4 regions of the Vibrio sp. KUL80 genome follow, and region 3 is predicted to be linked to each of the others. Evidence: predicted binding sites of a transcription regulator. Region 3 holds the regulator's gene; each other region holds the start of a gene.
The links. Region 3 encodes PurR, which represses purine synthesis genes. Its sites were predicted from a motif close to TNANGNAAACGTTTNCNTNA; they were not measured.
Positions count from the first base shown of each region.

Region 1: a site for PurR is predicted at 1,904-1,923, ahead of AC6I8U_RS09340 (phosphoribosylaminoimidazolesuccinocarboxamide synthase). Genes of this name have one in related genera too.
Region 2: a site for PurR is predicted at 1,865-1,884, ahead of glpX (class II fructose-bisphosphatase). Genes of this name have one in related genera too.
Region 4: a site for PurR is predicted at 1,657-1,676, ahead of purM (phosphoribosylformylglycinamidine cyclo-ligase). Genes of this name have one in related genera too.

Region 1 covers NZ_AP045841.1:2,018,193-2,023,286, forward strand. Annotated here, with positions in the region: gene AC6I8U_RS09325 (J domain-containing protein) at 1-742, shown strand, start outside; gene AC6I8U_RS09330 (hypothetical protein) at 883-1,071, shown strand; gene AC6I8U_RS09335 (hypothetical protein) at 1,374-1,775, shown strand; gene AC6I8U_RS09340 (phosphoribosylaminoimidazolesuccinocarboxamide synthase) at 2,035-3,141, shown strand; gene AC6I8U_RS09345 (IS4 family transposase) at 3,203-4,528, opposite strand; gene AC6I8U_RS09350 (transporter) at 4,729-5,094, opposite strand, start outside.
Region 2 covers NZ_AP045841.1:3,268,864-3,273,957, forward strand. Annotated here, with positions in the region: gene AC6I8U_RS15170 (DHH family phosphoesterase) at 1-431, opposite strand, end outside; gene AC6I8U_RS15175 (TetR/AcrR family transcriptional regulator) at 535-1,179, opposite strand; gene zapB (cell division protein ZapB) at 1,376-1,618, opposite strand; gene glpX (class II fructose-bisphosphatase) at 1,944-2,951, shown strand; gene AC6I8U_RS15190 (helix-turn-helix transcriptional regulator) at 3,119-3,739, shown strand; gene AC6I8U_RS15195 (DUF3135 domain-containing protein) at 3,853-4,182, shown strand; gene AC6I8U_RS15200 (DUF805 domain-containing protein) at 4,262-4,687, opposite strand; gene AC6I8U_RS15205 (5-carboxymethyl-2-hydroxymuconate Delta-isomerase) at 4,703-5,050, opposite strand.
Region 3 covers NZ_AP045841.1:2,368,543-2,373,636, forward strand. Annotated here, with positions in the region: gene AC6I8U_RS10890 (Ig-like domain-containing protein) at 1-542, opposite strand, end outside; gene torR (two-component system response regulator TorR) at 817-1,527, opposite strand; gene torD (molecular chaperone TorD) at 1,809-2,462, shown strand; gene purR (HTH-type transcriptional repressor PurR) at 2,800-3,804, shown strand; cyclic di-GMP riboswitch class I at 3,984-4,072, shown strand; gene AC6I8U_RS10910 (TfoX/Sxy family DNA transformation protein) at 4,190-4,780, shown strand; gene AC6I8U_RS10915 (TVP38/TMEM64 family protein) at 4,899-5,094, shown strand, end outside.
Region 4 covers NZ_AP045841.1:819,337-824,430, reverse strand. Annotated here, with positions in the region: gene AC6I8U_RS03725 (uracil-xanthine permease family protein) at 1-788, shown strand, start outside; gene upp (uracil phosphoribosyltransferase) at 869-1,495, opposite strand; gene purM (phosphoribosylformylglycinamidine cyclo-ligase) at 1,741-2,781, shown strand; gene purN (phosphoribosylglycinamide formyltransferase) at 2,786-3,424, shown strand; gene AC6I8U_RS03705 (class II glutamine amidotransferase) at 3,484-4,326, opposite strand; gene lpcA (D-sedoheptulose 7-phosphate isomerase) at 4,375-4,950, opposite strand.

The DNA.
Region 1 (5,094 bases), 350 kb from region 3:
CAATCCATCAAAAGCCGCGCTACTCTATACTAAGCTCGCGGTTCAAGGTGACGTTTCTGCACTCGGAAAAGTCGCGAAACTCTATCAACAAGCTGCGGTAGACATTCCTAACGAAGACCAAGCGGTTTTGTGGTACTCCCTTGCGAAAGATGCTTCGCCTAGCTATCAAGAAGCTTATGACGCCGCGCTTCAAGCGCAGTTCAATGCTCAGCAGTTGCGACAGATAGAGGCACTGAAACAGCAAGAGCAAGCAAACACACCTCAAACGTTTACTCACATACCCTCGTCGGAGGCGATCTCTTCAGATTGGCGTTGGTTAATCCACGCGAGCTACCTTGTCTTGATCGGAGCAATCATAGCTATTGGAGTTTATCTACAAAGACAAACAATGCGTGCGTCCAATGATCATGAATTGAACCTCGGACAGCTAAAACAAAACCTCGCTAAACAACAACAGATCATCAAAACATTGCAAAAACAACTTAAATCGGCAACCGAACAACTGCGCAGTCGCTCGACTGATTCCCAAAACTCAAGCTCCCAAAGCCCACATTCAACAGTAAGGGATGCCTACCTTCGCTTCGGGCTCAACATAAATGAACCACCTACTGCAAGACAGATCAAGGCGCGCTACAAACAGTTGAGCCGTATCTATCACCCAGATGCCCAAGGTAGTGAAGAAGAGATGAAGCAGCTTAACCTTGCACTGAACACGCTTACCAACCATCTAAAGAGTCGATAATCGCTATTTAAACTGGCGGTTTTATAACCAAATCTGCACAATGCCGCTTTTTATGAAACATATATTTAACATTCCTATTGGTTTTGTGTCATAATACTCCGCGAAAATAACACCCAGACAGATAAGGGTGGGGAGTAATAATGTACGTATTCACTAAAGAAGGTATCTGTGACTGGTGCCACACACCAAGTTATGTCACTAAACATGAGTATATTGACGGCAAGTGCCATCACTCTTGCGAGCAATGTTTAAGTTTTGCCGTTATGGATGTCAGGCAGTTTAATCTCGCAGAAATCGAGCTTCGCAACAAAATGACCGCTCAACCATAAATGAAATGCCATGCGCCTCTGTTAACAGAGGCGTTTTAGTCTCTAGCCCCTCAAACTCCCTACACCCCGCTCATTTCATTGCTTGCCAACAGACGCACTATACAGTGGTTATACAGTACTTTTACTCCAAACTACTGTTGTTACATCATCTCACGCTAAAAACTCACGATAACCTAAAATTTAAATTCATTAAAATTCAGACACTTAAATTTAACTGAGTTTTTAATGAACAAAAAATGCTTGATCTTTCCCCTGCAAAAAACTACTGTATAACCATACAGCATGTATAAAGGAACAGGGTTATGTTACTCAACAATCAAATTCGCTCTCAATACAATGTTTCACGTACTTACAACGCATTCGGTAGCAACATCGCGTCACAAGGCATTCAGGATGAGGTTCTTGAAAAGTTATCGAAGCTAACGTCTAGACCACAGTGGATTTTGATGACAGCGGAATGCCCTCGCCCTTCTGCAGGACAAGCACTTCATTTTCATAAGTTGGGTAAACATATGGTTCAAATGAAACCTTCTGCTAGTTTGACGCAATATCAAGTTGTCGAAAAAGCAATCCGCTCTGGAAACGCATGCGCCATTATCGCCAACGGTCAGTTCAGTACCCAAGAGCAAGCGACTTTGAATGCACTCGCATTAAGCCAGCAATGTGAAGTTGTCTTTTTATCTGGCGAACGTTACCTGCATTAATACGCCTCTTTTCAGACTCGAGGCAGTGAATCTGCCTCGAGACGTACGTACATTACCGCTCACACAATCCCCCTTTACACCAACCTAAAGCCGTCTTTTTAAACAATTGACTCTATAACATAAACAAATTGCGCAAACGTTTGCTTTTTCTCTGGCAGGATCAACCAGTTCTGGTATGATGCGTGGCAATAATGAGTGTTACCACTCTTCCACTTGTTGTCGCTGTTGTCGCGACCTTACATTAGATAGGAATGTCTCCATGAGTCTTGCTGATCAAGTTCTTGCCGTAAACGACGATCTCCCAATTCGCACTAACAAACCAGTTCATAGTGGTAAAGTGCGTTCTGTATATTGGCTGACTGAAGAAGATAGCCGCCGACTTATCAAAGAGAAAGGCTACGACGTAGCAGAAGACGCACCACTTGCGATTATGGTTATCAGTGACCGAATTTCAGCTTTTGATTGCATTTGGCACGGCGAAGGGGATCTTCGAGGTGTTCCTGGTAAAGGCGCAGCGCTTAATGCGATTTCAAATCACTGGTTCCAACTTTTCAAAGATAACGGTTTAGCGGATAGCCATATCCTGGACATCCCTCACCCATTTGTTTGGATCGTTCAAAAAGCTAAACCAGTCATGATTGAAGCTATTTGTCGTCAATACATCACTGGCTCAATGTGGCGTGCCTATGAGAAAGGCGAGCGAGAGTTTTGCGGTATTACGCTACCAGAGGGTCTAGAGAAAGACTCGAAGCTGGAAGATATTCTTATTACACCGTCCACAAAAGGTATCTTGCGCGGTATTCCAGGCGTTCCTGAAGCAGATGATGTCAACATCACTCGCCAGAACATTGTCGACAACTTCGAATCATTCAACTTTAGCAATGCAGCTGACATTGATGGCTATGAGAAGTTGCTTAAAGAAGGCTTTGGCGTTATCAGTAATGCACTTGAAGCGATTGACCAAACGTTTGTTGATACCAAGTTTGAATTCGGCTACGTAACGGATTCAAAGGGCAAAGAAAAGCTAATCTATATGGATGAAGTGGGCACACCTGACTCATCACGTATCTGGGATACGAAAGCCTACGAAACAGGAAGCATCGTTGAAAACTCAAAGGAAGGCTTCCGTCAGTTCCTGCTAAACCACTTCCCAGATCCTGATATCCTTCTAAATAAAGAGCGCATGCCAGAGCGCGAAGCACTTGCGAAAGACAATGCATTGCCGCTAGAAGCACTAATGGATGTATCACGTACTTATACTGGTATCGCAGAAAAGATTACGGGTCGTGAGATCAAGCTAAGCGAAAATCCAAAACAAGAGATCATCGATATCTTGCGTGCCGAATACGACTTAATTGCAGACTAGTACCGCCTCACTGTAAAGAAATTCAGCACCAAAAAGGGGGAGCATAGCGCTCTAATGCCGTTCACTTAAGGTGAGCGGCATTGTTTTTTCTAGGGTATCGGCATGGTTTTTTCTTCACTACTCTAGGGAAGGATCTTTCCCGTCTTGGCTCTAATATTAAACTCTCGCTTATTGAGTAAAAGTTCTGGAGTTGCCTAGGTATTGCTCCTGGTGACGAATATGGAAGGCCTACTAGTAAGCGCATAATATGGGCTAATGCACCGTTGAAGCTTAGTTGGTATGGCAGGTAATCTCCATTCAACGTGTGACACATTTGAACCATTTGATACCTGACCAAGTTATACGTTAGCAAGATCCCCCATAGCTCCTGCTTCACTAATTCTGGAAGTCGACTTCTTAGTGTAAGTCGGTTGCCAAGCATATATTGTTTTTGTTCTCTGTATCCGAGCTCAATTTCCCAGCGGTATCCATAAAGACCAACTATGTCTGACTTTGGGTAAAGCATCGGGTCGGTCATTGAGGTAAGAACATCATATGACTTGCCATTCTTGACCTTCGTGATTAGACGGACAACAACTTCTCGTTCTAGCGTTGGCCATTTCTTGCGAGCTTGCGGATTACTCTTCAGTTTAATGAGTTTATCTTGTCGACCAAGGGACTGAACGACTTCGTAATTTAATCCCTTTTTCATTGGGATGAGCCAATGTCGATTTACACCTTTAGCGCTCCACTCTTGAAGTAACCCAAGAGAGTAAAAGCCTTTATCGAAAAGGGTTAGACTGTTATCGGGAGTCGTTTCTATTAGTTGCTCGGCCAGCGTCATTTCATTCACGGTATAACAGCCGAAAGCGCTGCCTGTTATTAGATGACTGCTTAGTTCCATCTGGCACACCATACGTAGCTGAGGGTACTGTGTTTCTTTACCATCACGATTGGTAGGCTTTGCAAAAGCCTCGGCGTTATCATTAGTATCTTCTGTTCGCCACAAAACCCCATCAACACCAAGCAGTGTGAGTCCGTTCCAGTTGGGTAGTCTTGCATGCTCAAACCAATGCCTTTGCGTACACTTAAATAGGGCTTTAGCCGCGGATTCACCGAGATTTTTTCTACGCTGTGTCAATGCACTCGGGGCAACAAACGGTTTACCTGAACGGTCGACAATATCAAGCATATTGGCGATATCAGCCATAGATTTGTGGTTATAAATAGCCATTCCGACCAAAAGCCATGCCATCGATTCCAAAGTCAGTTTTCGCTTTCTAAGAGTGACTGTGTCTGTCAGCTCATAGGCATCTTTGATTAGCTCAATCGGTAGGAGGTCTGCGAGAGTTTCGACTTGATTCGGTTTGTAGTTATTTATGATATCGAGGGCTTGAGAAACGTGCATAAAAAAATCCGATAAACAGGGTCTATCGGATTTTTACACACTGGAGGGATCATTCAATTGATCTGCCGATTAATGTTTAACTGATCGGCATTAGAGCATAGCGCTCCCCCTTTTCATTGGTTCGAACATTGTTAACTACGCGCATATTGGGGTATTTACATGGCTAACTAAGTCTCAATTTAGCATCGACGAAGCTAATGCTAAGCATGGATCACTGCGATCAGTAGATCTTCATCGGGCACCGCAGTAATACTCGCATTCCCTTTGGCTTGTATCGTCTCTATTTGATCGGCATCGAGTGAATAAGGCATTATCACTTGTAGGCAATCAATATGCTCATCTCGAGCAAGTCGAATTAACGACACTAGGTTGGATTCATCACTACGACTGGTTGATAAAGACTGAAGCGCCATCTCCCATAAGCGGCTGTCTGGGTCACTATCTTGTTTGGTGGTCTCTTTCCAAGCCTCACCGAACACTGGAGCCACAGAAGCTAACGCCTCTAGGAAAGTCCATTTTTTACTGCACGATTCGCCGAGAAAACTGGTGTAATCAAACTCCACTGG
Region 2 (5,094 bases), 900 kb from region 3:
TCACTTAACCCTAAAGTCGATGCCAATGCCTCAGCACTTGCCAGCATGTTGTCGCCATACGCAGCAGCAACAGCCCATAACCTAAATTGGCCTTGGAGCAACTTGTCGACAATCAGTGCCGTACAGGTATTCGCATCCAGGTCAATATGGGCATCAAGGTATTGGCTATTTGGAATGGAAGATGCTTTGTGATGGTCAATATAAGTAGTTGGAACATGATGATCCAAAAGCTTCTCGATCGCGGCTTGATTTTTATCCATCGAGATATCGAGCACCGTCACTGAGCTAGCCTGCTCGGGGGGCACCTGCTGCAACAGAGCGATATCACGTTTAATGCCCGAGATAAGTTGGCTCTCTATTGGCTGCGCTAAACGTAATTGCAGTAAGGCAAGTATGCCGTCGGCATCGCCATTGAATACATCGTAATGCACCTTCACACTCTTCCTTTAATGCGGGGATAGAAACCACAAACCCTACTTGTTAAGTAGGGTTTGGACAATACGAATTGGCTATATATCATGCCGTTAGCGACAGTTAGCTTGTTGGGCTACCCATCATGCGAACGCCATCTTCTAGCAATGTTAGTTGCTCTTTACCTTTATCGGTCGCCAGAGGCTTAACCACATGGATCATTTGTAGCATGCCTTGTTGAATCACCTCTTCGGTGATTTTAGTACGTGGTGACATCGCTGACTGATAGCTTAGCCAACCCACTGCCATCATGTGCAGGGTTGTGACCAGTGACTTGAGCTCTTTATCGTTGATGGTGAGCAAATCTAGCTCTACAAATGCCTTGAGAATGTTGACCAAGTTGCCCTGCAAGCGCTCTTGAACCTCGATGTACTCTTCATGCAGCTTTGGGTCTCGCTGCAAAATCTCTGGCAGATTGGCATAGAAGAAGCGGTATTTCCACATCAGAGTGAAGATAGAATCCAGGTAATGTTTCAGCAGTGCTAGGCTCTCTTGCTGGCCTTGGACTGGGGTAAAACGCTCGATGAGTTCTTGCGAGTAAAGCGCAAAAATCTCGCGAACGATTTCTTGTTTGTTTCGGAAATGGTAGTAGAGATTGCCCGGGCTAATCTCAATGTGCGCCGCAATATGGTTGGTTGTCACGTTGCGCTCGCCATCAGTATTGAACAAGTCGAGGGCGGCATAGACTATTTTGTCACGTGTTTTCATTCTAACTTTTCCTTTCCCTAGTTAGAGTTAGTATACGTGCTCAACTTGTACACGAAAAGTCAAGAGACGGTGAGTTACACTGGTTAGACCAAACAACACCCGTATTTCGCATATTCACCACGTGATCCATTCATGGTGAGAAAACAAAAAAGCACCCAATGCAGGGTGCTTTCAATATTCTCGAAGGAGCGAAAACTTACTCTACTTCGTCCATTTTACCTAGTAGGTTGCGAATGCGCTCTTGCCATTGGCTATGCTCGCGCTGCATCTGCTCTGTCTTCTGCTCTAGCTCTACACGGCTGCTGCGTAGCTCTTCAGCTTGGTTCGCTAGCTGTGCTTTCTCTTCTTTCAATTCCTCTACTTCCATTTGAAGAAGAGCGATTGTGTCAACTGCAGTTTGAATTTTTGCTTCTAGTTGTTCCAGTACTTCAAAAGACATCTCGGCCTACCCTTGTTTAATCCTGTGAAATGAAAATGCTTCATTCTATATACCCTATAGTGCCCCATTCTACTCAGCCTAGAGAAGATAGACACGTCCTATATTGCAGATTTTTCACTATTCGGTCAAAAAAGCGCCGTAAACTGACCTGCCGTTTACTAAAAAACGTTATTCAATAATGGCTTTGGCTTTGCAAGCTCTACACCATCTACGATTTTAACGACAAGATCGCCACCAAACAGATAAAAAGGCAAACGTTTCCCTTCTGATATGCTAGAATTCGCGCCGTAAATCATTTGTCATTTTTCATTAAATTGGAGTCAGTATGAAGCGCGATTTAGCAATGGCTTTTTCACGAGTTACCGAAGGTGCCGCACTAGCAGGTTATAAGTGGCTAGGACGAGGCGACAAAAATGCTGCCGATGGTGCAGCGGTGGAGGTCATGCGCAGCCTACTGAACAAGACCGATATCGAAGGTGAAATCGTTATTGGTGAGGGTGAAATCGACGATGCACCTATGCTGTACATTGGTGAGCACGTGGGTATCGGTGGCGATGCGGTAGATATCGCTGTTGACCCAATTGAAGGCACACGTATGACGGCGATGGGTCAGTCTAACGCGCTAGCCGTTCTTGCTGCGGGCGAGAAAGGCAGCTTCTTGAAAGCTCCGGATATGTACATGGAGAAGCTGGTTGTGGGTCCTGGCGCTAAAGGCGTCATTGACCTTAACAAGCCACTCAAAGAAAACCTAAACAACATCGCAGCCGCGCTGGGCAAAACCCTTGATACTCTCGTAGTGACCACGCTAGCAAAACCACGTCACGATCAGGTTATCGCTGAGATGCAAGCAATGGGTGTTCGCGTGTTCGCAGTGCCAGATGGTGATGTAGCGGCATCGATTCTCACGTGTATGCCAGACAGTGAAGTAGACGTAATGTACTGCATCGGTGGCGCGCCAGAGGGTGTGGTTTCTGCAGCGGTAATTCGCGCGCTTGATGGTGACATGAACGGTCGTCTGCTGCCTCGTCACGCAGTAAAAGGCGATACCGAAGAAAACCGTAAAGCAGGACAAGACGAGCTTGAGCGCTGCGCGGAAATGGGCGTTGAAGCGAATGTCGTGCTGCGTATGGAAGATATGGCACGTAGCGACAATGTCGTATTCTCGGCAACGGGCATCACAAAGGGTGACCTACTTGAGGGCATCACTCGTCAAGGCAACATCGCGACAACAGAAACCCTGCTGATCCGTGGGCGCTGTCGTACCATTCGACGCATCAAGTCTACGCACTACCTAGAGCGTAAAGACCCAGAGATCCGCGATATCATCCTTTAATCGAGTTCGCGATAGAAAAGCGCTGATCTTCATCAGCGCTTTTTTTATTTGGTTAGACGTCATTTATCCATACGCAACATTGTAAATAATTTGCTTTATTAACCTTATCCGCCATAATACCTCGACTATCTTTACCTTAAGGCTGAACAAACAGAACGGATGCACTGATGAAAGCCACTGATCACATCATAGACATCATAAAACGCGAGGGAGCCGTCACCGCAAAACGTATTGCGGAGCGTTTGGGCATCACGACCATGGGGGCAAGGCAGCACCTCCAAAGCCTTGAAGAGGATGGATTGTTGCGATTCGAAGACGTCAAAGTCAAAGTGGGTCGCCCGAATAGACATTGGTCCTTGACCGCTCAAGGTCATGCGCGCTTTTCCGACCGCCATAGCGACCTCACCATTCAGTTTATTGACGCCATTGAGAATGTGTTTGGCAGTGAGGGGCTTGAGAAAGTCTCCAAAGAACGCGAGTTCAACACTCTCACAACCTACCAACCGCACTTTGATCAACTACCCGACTTGCAAAGCAAGGTTCAGAAATTGACTGAATTGCGCGAGAAAGATGGCTACATGGCAGAGCTTGAGCAAACCGATGATGGGTTTGTGCTCATCGAGAATCACTGCCCTATTTGCAAAGCGGCTTCTCGCTGCGAAGCGCTATGTCAATCTGAGCTCAATGTATTTCAAGCCTTGGTTGGCAGCGATGTCAACGTCGAGCGCGATGAGCATATCGTTAAAGGCGCCAGACGATGCGTCTACAAGTTTCACGCAAAACATTGATCCCAACCTACGTGTCTCAACTCTGAGACACGTCATGCATTTAAGTTTGTCTTTTCTCATTAAGTCCTACGCTATGAATATGGTTCGATAACGTTAGGCATAGGAAGGCAAACATGGCAGAGCCGATTTCACTCCCCTCTTTTGAGGAGCTAGCAGTGATGGCAAAAGAAGACCCAGAGAAGCTCAGCCAGCTGCGACATCAACTGTGTGAGCAATTTATCGAGAGCTGCTCGAGTGACATGCAACCAAGACTGCATGCCCAGCAATCGCACATTGAGCGAGTGCTACAGCGCGCCAAAAACCCTATCCACGCCAATGTGCTGTTGAGAGAAGAGCTCCACAAGCAGATCGTTAAATTTTCAGAGGCGCTGCATGGCAACCTCCCATCGCCAAAACAAACGGCCGATGTGTTGCCATTTCGCCGCGATGAGGAGTGGCGCTGAACCAGCCCGTACGCAAAAATAGTCGCGAACGAAAAAGGGAAGCCAATGCTTCCCTTTTCTCACACGATTCGTAAGCGCATTACTTGGGCTCATCACCGTATTGGTTAGGACCTTCTGTGCCTTTAAGAAAACCACACTCCACTAAAATCCATGCACCACACGCTAGGGCTGAAAACGACAACAAACTTTGCACCATCGACGGCTGAGCGGCTGTCGCAGGGTCTAACGTCGGTAAACTCATGCGACCAAACACCAATGGCAAGTTAAGCAATAGCCACCAATTAGATTTATTGCGGTCATGCCAACGCTTCGCCGTGATAGCTAGGTCAGGGATAAGCAGCATCAGCAATAGCAAGGGCAACAAAAACTGCATCACATTAGGGAATAGAAAATTAAGCCCCTGTGCAACAATCATAATGGCTAAGTAGTAACAGACATTCCACATCCAGAATGTCTTACGACCAATGCGTCCATTGAATGAAAACAGTAACGATTTTAACGGCATCAAATCACTCTCGTATTAATTGGTAATCTTTTGAAAGCAGGTCTTGTCCATATCGCGAATGTTCACTGTTAAGCTCTTAATATGGCTCGCCTGCTCTCTTAACACGTCCATCAGCTTTCTTGAAAGCTCGCGTTTTTGCTCATCTGTCCTTCCAGATAATAGCTCAAAGCTGATGTGCACAAAATCTTCGCTGTCACCATACTCGCCAATCAACCAGTTGTGGCTGCGCAGGGAACGCGACTTAACGGAATCAGCGTCAAACAGTCCGCAGTTCAGCGTCACTCGGTGTAGGTCTTCCAATAACCCTTGTACATTCAACCTTTCATCGGCTGTATTCGAATATTCTAGAACCAGATTCGGCATACGACTTCCCTTTGTTGTGACCAATAGGCGACAAGGTATAGCAA
Region 3 (5,094 bases):
AATGTCTGAGTTAATTGAATAGACGCACCTTTATCATCAATGGCGGTAACTACCAACTCATAGTTGCCACTTTCAGTCAGCCAAGTTACTTGGTAAGGAGGGCTCGATAGCACTGCCAGTTGCGCCCCTTGCAGCTCAAATATCACCTCTCGAACTTCCCCATCACTGTCTTCGGCCAATGCAGAGAAGGTGACTTGGTTTCCTGAGGCTAACTGTGCGTTGGAGGCTGGAGATGTAATCGTCACAGAGGGAGCAGCGTTTGTGCCACCAGCATCACAGGCCCCTATTAGTGACCATTCTTGATAAGGTTCGGAGTGGTTAACAGGGTTAGCGTTAAGGTTCCACCAGTTCGCTTGGTACGCCGATGATTGCCATTGAACTTGAGCGCCACCGTTGTAGCTTGTGCCGTCGTCCCAAAAAGGCAAACTGTCACACTGTACTGCCAAGCTTGGTGCAGAAAACAGTAAACTCGAGGTAAGCATCAGCGACAAATTCACTGACCGTTTAAATATTGGAATAGAGCCTAATTGTAGCTTGGTCATGGAAAATCCTTTTGTTGAACCAAAGAATGTCGTTGCCAATCAATGCTGCCCAATCGAGGCAGTTCAACGGAAACGACGCCACTATCAAACTAGCTCAGGTTTATAGAGTCTTTTTCCGACTCAGAAAGCACCGACTTCTCACGCGAGTCAGTTAACAAAAATAGTTACAAGTTGCATATACAACGCCCAGGTATCTCTACATTGCTCCCATAAAAAAGCTCCAGCTATCAAAGAGACAACTGGAGCATTTTCTATCACTACACGCTAGCCGACTTTAATCACCAGCAAACATGTAGCCCTCGCCATGGACAGTGATAAATATCTGTGGATTCTTTGGATCGGATTCCATCTTGGCACGCATGCGACGGATAAGAACATCAATGGTTCTATCGTTTGGCGCATCAACTCGATGACTGATCATATTGAGGATACGCTCACGGCTCAGAACTTGATTTGGATACGTTGAGAGTGCAACTAACAATTCATATTCAGCCTTGGTCAGTTTCACAGGGTCGCCATTATTCGTCAGTGAACGACGCTGCTTATCAAACGTCCATTCACCAAAGTGAACCACATGCTCGTTTTGCACTGACTCTTCAAGTACTGGCTGTTTGCGCGCTAGTGAAATACGCCACAATAGGTTTTTTACTCGCACTAACAGTTCGCGTAGCTCAAACGGCTTAGTGACATAGTCGTCTGCACCCATCTCGAGGCCCACGATGCGGTCGATACTATCAGTGCGACCGGTTACTAAAATAATTCCAATGTCTGACTGACTTCTTAACTCTCTTGTTAGCATCAAACCATCTTCACCAGGCAGGTTAATGTCTAGCATGACGAGATCGATACTGGATTCTTCCAGCACCTGACGCATCGTCTGACCATCTTCAGCTTCGCTAACCAAGTAGCCTTCATTTTCGAAGTAGCCAGCCAGTTTACTGCGAGTGACTACGTCATCTTCTACAACCAAAACGTGATATTTCATCTGTGGTTTCTCAATCTTGTCATGACAAGGACATTCTATTCATAAACATTCACAATTCTAGTCTACATCCCCTCATAGGCATGGAAACCTTACTATTTTTTGATTCAAAACAACCAAAACGATTGCGTCTCATATGCAACGAATACTCGTGTTAACTTACCCTTAAAGAAATTAATTTTTGTCTTATTTTTTCATAAGTTAACTCAATTTTTCACACAACAAGTTATTGCTATTCATCTTTATTGGCTAAAATAGGGTTATCATTTTTGGAGATTATTCAAATGCAAGAAATCAAAGCATTTAATGAGCAACGCGCAGAAATCTATTGGTGGCTTTCAAGCCTATTCGCTGCCGAGCTCACTGATGATGAACTCAACAAATACCACAGCCCTGAAATTCGCTCTTTCTTATCTGGCTTAGGAGAAAACCCTTCCCTAAAAGAACCCATTCAGGTCTTTACAGAGTCCTTGAACCGCCTTCAAGTCAGAGAAGACGCACAATTAGAGCTTTCTGCCGATTTTTGCGATCTATTTTTAAAGTCGGACAAGCACGGCGCATTGCCTTATGCCTCTATGTATATTGGTAAGTCTGGTCTTTTAAATGATCAACCTGCACAGGATATGGCTGACCTGTTAGCTAAGCACAGTGTGGCAGTGAATAAGGACTTAAATGAGCCAGCGGATCACCTCGCGATCGAGCTAGATTTTCTAGGCAACTTAATCATTCGCTCCAATGAGCTTGAAGCGGAGGCACATATGAACGATGCGCTGCACGAGCAAGCAGAGTTCATCAAGAACTACTTGATGACATGGCTACCTCAGTTTGTTGCGAAATGCCAAACTCACGACGAGTTTGGGTTTTATGCCGCTGCCGCTAAACTACTCGAAGCATTCTGCCAACTTGACTACACCTACCTAGAGGGTGAGCAAGGCTAGCCAACCTTAAAGCGCAAATCATTTGCATCACATCTGTGAGAATTAATTTGCGCTTTAGTTATAAATTTATTGGATAAGTCATTGCCAGCGCCCAAACCTAAGTCTACAATCCGCCGTTTAAATGCAAATGCCATTGGCATTCAACGCGGACTTGTGTCCAAAAATACCTGTTGAAATCTACGCTCTGAGCTTTTTTCGCCGCGGCTTGCATGCAACTTTCGGTTTTCGCAGCCAAATACTATGTTTACAACAACATAGCGTTATAAATTTGCAAAGACCACTATACTTGAAGCGGTACCAACGTTAATTATCAAGCCGCGACTAATAGGATATCACTATGGCAACTATTAAAGATGTCGCCCGCCTTGCAGGCGTTTCAACGACCACAGTATCCCACGTTATTAATAAGACTCGCTTTGTTGCTGAAGCAACTCAAGAAAAAGTGATGGCGGCGGTCGACGAACTCAACTACGCACCAAGCGCCGTTGCACGTAGCTTAAAATGTAACTCAACGAAAACCATTGGTATGTTAGTGACTCAGTCCACTAACCTGTTCTTTTCTGAGGTTATCGATGGTGTTGAGAGCTACTGCTACCGCCAAGGCTACACGCTGATCCTATGTAACACTGGTGGCGTGTATGAAAAGCAACGCGATTACATTCGCATGCTGGCAGAGAAACGCGTGGATGGCATCCTCGTGATGTGCTCTGATCTTACCGAAGAGCTGCTAGAGATGCTTGAGCGTCACGCCGACATTCCTAAAGTTATCATGGACTGGGGCCCAGAAAGCTCACAAGCGGACAAGATCATCGATAACTCTGAAGAAGGCGGTTATCTGGCAACGAAGTTCCTGATCGAAAAAGGTCACACGGATATTGCCTGCCTGAGTGGCCATCTAGAAAAAGCCGTGTGCCAAGAGCGTATCATCGGTTACAAACGTGCCCTTGCTGAGGCAGGTATCGAGATGAAAGATGATCGTATTCTTGAAGGCAACTTCGAATGCGATACAGCCGTTATCGCAGCTAACCGCATCGCAGCAATGGAAGACCGACCTACCGCTATCTTCTGTTTCAACGACACAATGGCGTTTGGCTTAATGAGTCGCCTGCAACAACTGGGTGTGCGCGTACCTGAGGACATCTCTGTCATTGGATACGATAATATTGAGCTAGCTGAGTACTTCTCGCCACCACTAACGACGGTTCACCAACCAAAACGTCGTGTAGGTAAAAACGCGTTTGAGATTCTATTAGAACGAATCAAAGATAAAGGTCATGAAAAGCGCATTTTCGAAATGCACCCAGAGATTGTTGAACGCGACTCTGTCAAAAACCTTACATAATGCTGACAAAAGTGCCTTTCTAGGCACTTTTTTTTGAACTTCATTCAAATTTTCACCTTTCAATTGTTAGTTTTTTACGCACCCACAGGCACAAATAATCCGTCATTATTTGAACCAAGATCACACTTCTAAAAATGAGTAATGATAGGATTATGTTGTTTTCATTTATTCTATGCATGTCACGCACAGGGCAAACCATCTGAAAGGGTGGGACGCAAAGCCTCCGGCCTAAACCAATTTTTAATTGATAGGTAGCGGGGTTGCCGATGGCAAGGGGAGAAGGCTCAGTTATGGCATATGCCTAACAGAGCTCTGACACCTGATTGCTATACTCTCGGACCTGATTCTGGTGACACAATCAATAACACCGAGAAAAGAATAAAGCATGGATAATCCTATACTAAAAAATTCAATGCAATTATTCGCTCAGCTTGGAAGAGTAAAGTCTCGCTCCATGTTTGGGGGATTTGGCATCTTCGTAGATGATACGATGTTTGCCTTAGCAGTGAATAACAAATTACATATCAGAACTAACCGTCAGACCGTATCCACCTTCAAAAAACTGGGTTACAAGCCTTATGTTTATAAAAAGCGTGGATTTCCCGTTGTTACTAAGTACTTCGCGTTACCTGAAGACTGTTGGCAAGATCAAGAAGGTATTCTCGATCACGCTAAACAGGCACTCGAGTTCGCGAAAACTGAGAAAGAGCAACAATCCGAAGCGAAACCTAATCGCCTGAAAGACCTTCCTAATCTTCGCCTTGCCACTGAGCGTATGCTCAAAAAAGCAGGCATTGAATCAGTGGTTGAACTTCAGGATCATGGTTCGGTTGAGGCTTTCAAGGCCATTCAGAGAACCCATTCAAGTACCGTAGGTTTAGAGCTTTTATGGGCTCTTGAAGGTGCGATAAATGGTACTCATTGGTCTGTGATTCCTCAGACTAAAAGAGATGAACTGGCTCGCTTAATTAATTAAGCTACGGTAATCTCAAGAAAAAATCAGCCTTATGGCTGATTTTTTTGTATTAGCTGAAAGGAAAAACATACTCATCCTTTCTACTACACTAATACTGAGTCATCAAAAGGATATCGTCATGAGCAAGAAGCTGATACTAGGATTGGTTTTGGTTGCTGTCGTCATTTACTTAGGCATCAACTTTGGTCAACACCTCACACTAGAAAACGCAAAAGCACAACAAGTCGCACTGAGTGAATACATCAATGAGAACTTCGTGGCTGCTGCCCTCACCTATTTCTTCGCTTACATAGCGATTACTGCATTCTCTGTTC
Region 4 (5,094 bases), 1.5 Mb from region 3:
CTGCGATTTCACTTCTGGTCACTATCAGTGTGAGTGTGTTCGCCAAAGGCTTCCTCAAGCTACTACCTATCGTAAGTGGTATCTTGGCTGGTTACGTGACAAGCTTGTTCTTTGGTGTTGTAGACTTTACACCTGTCGTTCAAGCGTCTTGGCTATCACTACCCAACTTCACTGCACCAGAATTTAATATCAATGCGATTCTGTTTATGCTTCCTGTGGCTATCGCTCCTGCGGTTGAGCACGTGGGTGATATGCTCGCCATCTCAAACGTAACGGGCAAAGACTACTTGAAGAAGCCTGGCCTTCACCGCACGATTACAGGTGACGGTGTGGCAACGATCGCAGCATCAATGGTTGGCGCGCCGCCGAATACTACGTACAGTGAGGTAACCGGCGCTGTTATGCTGACTAAAGCCTTTAACCCAGTGATCATGACTTGGGCAGCGGTGACGGCAATCGTACTGGCACTTGTTGGCAAGCTAGGTGCTATTTTGCAGACGATCCCTGTCCCGGTGATGGGCGGCATCATGATTCTGCTGTTTGGTTCTATCGCGACAGTCGGTCTTAACACACTTATCAAGAACAACGTCGATCTTCACAAGTCGCGTAATCTAGTGATTGTTGCTATCACGCTTGTATTTGGTATCGGCGGCATGGCATTTGGCATCGGTGACTTCAGCCTTCAAGGTGTGAGCCTATGTGGTATTGTGGCAATTATTCTTAACCAAATCTTGCCAGATGACCTAGGTGAGAACAAAGTGGTGGATAATGCGCAGATGGAAGATTAATTCCTCGTGCACAAAAAAAGGCTGACACACTGTCAGCCTTTTCTATATGCGCTAGTCTATATGCGCTAGCTAATCGGTAATTATTGAGTACCGAAGATCTTATCGCCTGCATCACCTAGACCAGGTACGATGTAGCCTTTGTCGTTTAGGCACTCATCGATAGCTGCTGTGTACATCTCAACGTCTGGGTGTGCCTTCTCAAGCGCTTCGATACCCTCTGGCGCAGCAACAAGAACCAATACTTTAATGTGCTTACAGCCTTTTTCTTTTAGTAGGTCAATCGTTGCAATCATTGAACCACCTGTTGCCAGCATAGGGTCAACAACTAGAGCAATACGCTCGTCGATGTTAGACGCTAGCTTGTTGAAGTAAGGCACAGGCTCAAGTGTTTCCTCATCACGGTAGATACCAACCACACTGATACGCGCGCTTGGCATGTGCTCAAGTACACCGTCCATCATGCCAAGACCAGCACGTAGGATTGGCACTACAGTCACTTTCTTACCTTTGATTTGGTCAATTTCTACAGGACCATTCCAACCTTCGATCGTCACTTTCTCAGTTTCAAAGTCTGCAGTCGCTTCATACGTCAACAGGCTACCAACTTCAGTGGCTAGTTCACGGAAACGCTTTGTGCTGATGTCCCCTTCACGCATCAAACCCAATTTGTGTTTTACTAGAGGGTGTTTAACTTCAACAACTTTCATGTCCAACTCCGGCTAAATTTTACAAAACCTGCAAATTATACATGGTTTCTTTCACTATTTCAGTCAGCAATGTGGCTAAAATGCCCTTTGTTAGCACTAAAAGTCGATCTAGCAACGTCAAATCAATAGATTAGCTTTCTCGGAAAATAGTTTGTATTTTCTTACGCAAACGTTTTCCTTTTTGTTTAAACCCCTGTTAGAATAGCGCCGCTTTTCACATCCATTTATTTATCGAGGACTGTCCCGTGAGCGGAAACAACACTTCCCTAAGCTATAAAGACGCTGGTGTAGATATTGATGCAGGTAACGCATTAGTTGACCGTATTAAAGGCGCGGTTAAGCGCACTCGTCGCCCTGAAGTAATGGGAGGCATCGGTGGATTTGGTGCTTTATGTGAGTTGCCAACAAAATACAAAGAGCCGGTACTTGTTTCTGGTACAGACGGTGTTGGCACAAAACTACGCCTAGCACTAGACATGAACAAGCACGACACTATCGGTATCGACCTTGTTGCTATGTGTGTGAACGATCTTATCGTTCAAGGTGCAGAGCCACTATTTTTCCTAGATTACTACGCAACTGGCAAACTAGATGTTGATACCGCTGCAGACGTAGTTTCTGGTATTGCTGAAGGCTGTGTACAAGCTGGTTGTTCACTAATTGGTGGCGAAACAGCAGAAATGCCAGGCATGTACGAAGGCGAAGATTACGACGTCGCTGGCTTCTGTGTTGGTGTCGTTGAGAAATCTGAAGTTATCGATGGCACAAAAGTAGCCGCAGGTGATGCACTTATCGCTGTTGGCTCAAGCGGTCCACACTCAAACGGCTACTCGCTTATCCGTAAGATTCTTGAAGTTTCTGGCGCAGATAAGAACGAAAAGCTAGGTGAGCGCACCATCGGTGAACACCTACTAGAACCAACAAAAATTTATATCAAATCAGCTCTGAAAATGATCGCTGAGCACGATATCCACGCTATCTCTCACATCACTGGCGGCGGTTTCTGGGAAAACATCCCACGCGTACTGCCAGAGGGCACAAAAGCAGTTATCGACGGTAACAGCTGGGAATGGCCTGCTATCTTCAACTGGCTACAAGAGAAAGGCAACGTTGATACATTCGAAATGTACCGTACTTTCAACTGTGGTGTAGGTCTAATCGTTGCTCTACCTAAAGCGCAAGCTGACGCAGCGGTTGAGCTTCTAAAAGCTGAAGGCGAGAACGCTTGGGTAATTGGTGAGATCGCGACTGCAGAAGCTGGTGAAGAGCAAGTAGAGATCAATTAATTTCATGAAGAATATCGTTGTTTTAGTTTCAGGGAATGGTACTAACTTGCAGGCAATTATTGATGCCTGCGAGTCGACTATCACAAATGCTAAAGTCCGTGCTGTTTTCTCTAATAAAGAATCCGCATTTGCACTAGAACGTGCTCGCAAAGCTGGCGCCGAGGCAGAGTTCCTTGACCCTAAGCTAAGTGAAACACGCGAGGCATTTGATGCTGAGTTGATGCGCCGTATTGATGTACACAATCCAGATCTTTTGGTGCTGGCTGGCTACATGCGAATCTTGAGTGGTGAGTTCGTTCGTCACTACATGGGTCGAATGATTAACATTCACCCTTCGCTACTGCCTAAGTACCCTGGTCTGAATACGCACCAACGTGCTATCGAGAACTGCGATGAGCACCACGGCACCAGCATTCACTTTGTGACTGAGAAACTTGACGGTGGTCCTATCGTGCTTCAGGCGAAAGTACCTGTATTCGATGACGATACCGTTGAAACACTAGAGCAACGTGTTCAGAGCCAAGAGCATAAGATCTACCCTCTTGTCGTTAAATGGTTTGTAGAAGATCGTTTGCAAATGGATGGCAGTAGAGCCCTACTTGACGGCATTGCCCTTGGACCACAAGGTTACGCTGACAAGTAAGCGCATTGACCTGTGAATGAATTAAAAAAGCGAGTGACTTGTCACTCGCTTTTTCTGTTTTAGAGAGGCTCAGTCGGTGCCTGGCTTTTCGGTTTCGCCTCGGCAAATGGAACATCGACCAGATCATCGACATTCGATGCAACCAGCTCACCAAAGTGGAACAAGTTGTACTCTCCTGGTTTCATGCGATGCCACGTCTCATTGCCGGTTAGTGGCTGAGTCGCGACGACCGATACAACATCATTTGGCGTCGTCTCTTCTTGAAAGTTGATTGTGACATCTTCGTCTAACAAGGTCGCTTTGCCGAAAGGCGCTTTGCGCGTAATCCAGTAGAGATGGTTGGTACAGTAAGTCATAACAAACTCACCATCACTCAGCAGCATGTTGTACACGCCCAGCTCTCTCAACTCGTCACAACACTCGGCCACATAGGCAAACATTGCCATCAGATCTTGAGGTGGCTCTGGGAAGCGTTGCTCCAGCTTTTTTAACAACCAACAAAACGACAGCTCGCTGTCCGTCTCCCCGACTGGGCGAAAATGACCCGTTTCGAGGTGCTGATAATCACTTAGCTGGCCATTATGTGCGAAGGTCCAATAACGCCCCCACAACTCGCGCGTGAAGGGATGGGTATTTTCAAGATTCACTTTGCCACGATTCGCTTGGCGAATATGACTCACTACCGCCTTACTTTTAATGGGATAGTTTTGTACCAACTCTGCAATCTCGGAATCACAGCTTGGTTGTGGATCTTTAAAGGTGCGAAAACCTTTACCTTCATAAAACGTTATGCCCCAGCCATCCTTGTGCGGACCCGTATTGCCCCCACGCTGAATCAAGCCAGTAAAGCTAAAACAAATATCTGTTGGCACATTGGCGCTCATGCCAAGCAATTCACACATTGAGTTTCCTACTCTTTGGTTCCGATCATTGAGAATAACAGTGCGTTGTTATTCCATTTCTTTTTCAACAAGCTGAATAATGATGTGGATGATTTTAATGTGTACTTCTTGGATACGATCTGCGTAGCCAAAGTGCGGTACACGAATTTCAATGTCAGCTGCACCCGCCATTTTACCACCATCTTTACCCGTTAGAGCGATGGTTTTCATGCCTTTCGCTTGAGCAGCTTCAATCGCTTTAAGGATATTCCCTGAGTTGCCCGATGTTGACAAGCCAAATAGCACGTCACCTGAGCGCCCTACGGCTTCTACGTAGCGAGAGAACACAAAGTCGTAACCGAAGTCGTTACTCACACAAGAAAGGTGGCTAGGATCAGAAATTGCGATACCTGCGTAACCTGGACGGTTTTCACGATAACGGCCAGTTAACTCTTCTGCAAAGTGCATAGCATCACAGTGAGAGCCGCCGTTACCACAAGACAATACTTTACCTTCTTGTTTAAACGAGTCAGCAATCATCTTTGCTGCAGCTTCAATCTGAGCGATGTTGTGATCGTCACTAAGGAATTTGTTTAGTACTTCAGCAGCTTCGTTAAGCTCATTTCTAATCAAGTCTTGGTACATAGGTTTATTCTCTTTGTTTTTGCGACATACACCTGATGTCTGTTCTCTTTGAGTTTACCTATAAACCCGTAACTCTGTCGATAGACGTAACCCTACCTGTTCATCGAATTGAGAAATATTGTCAATCAACGCACAAATATGCAC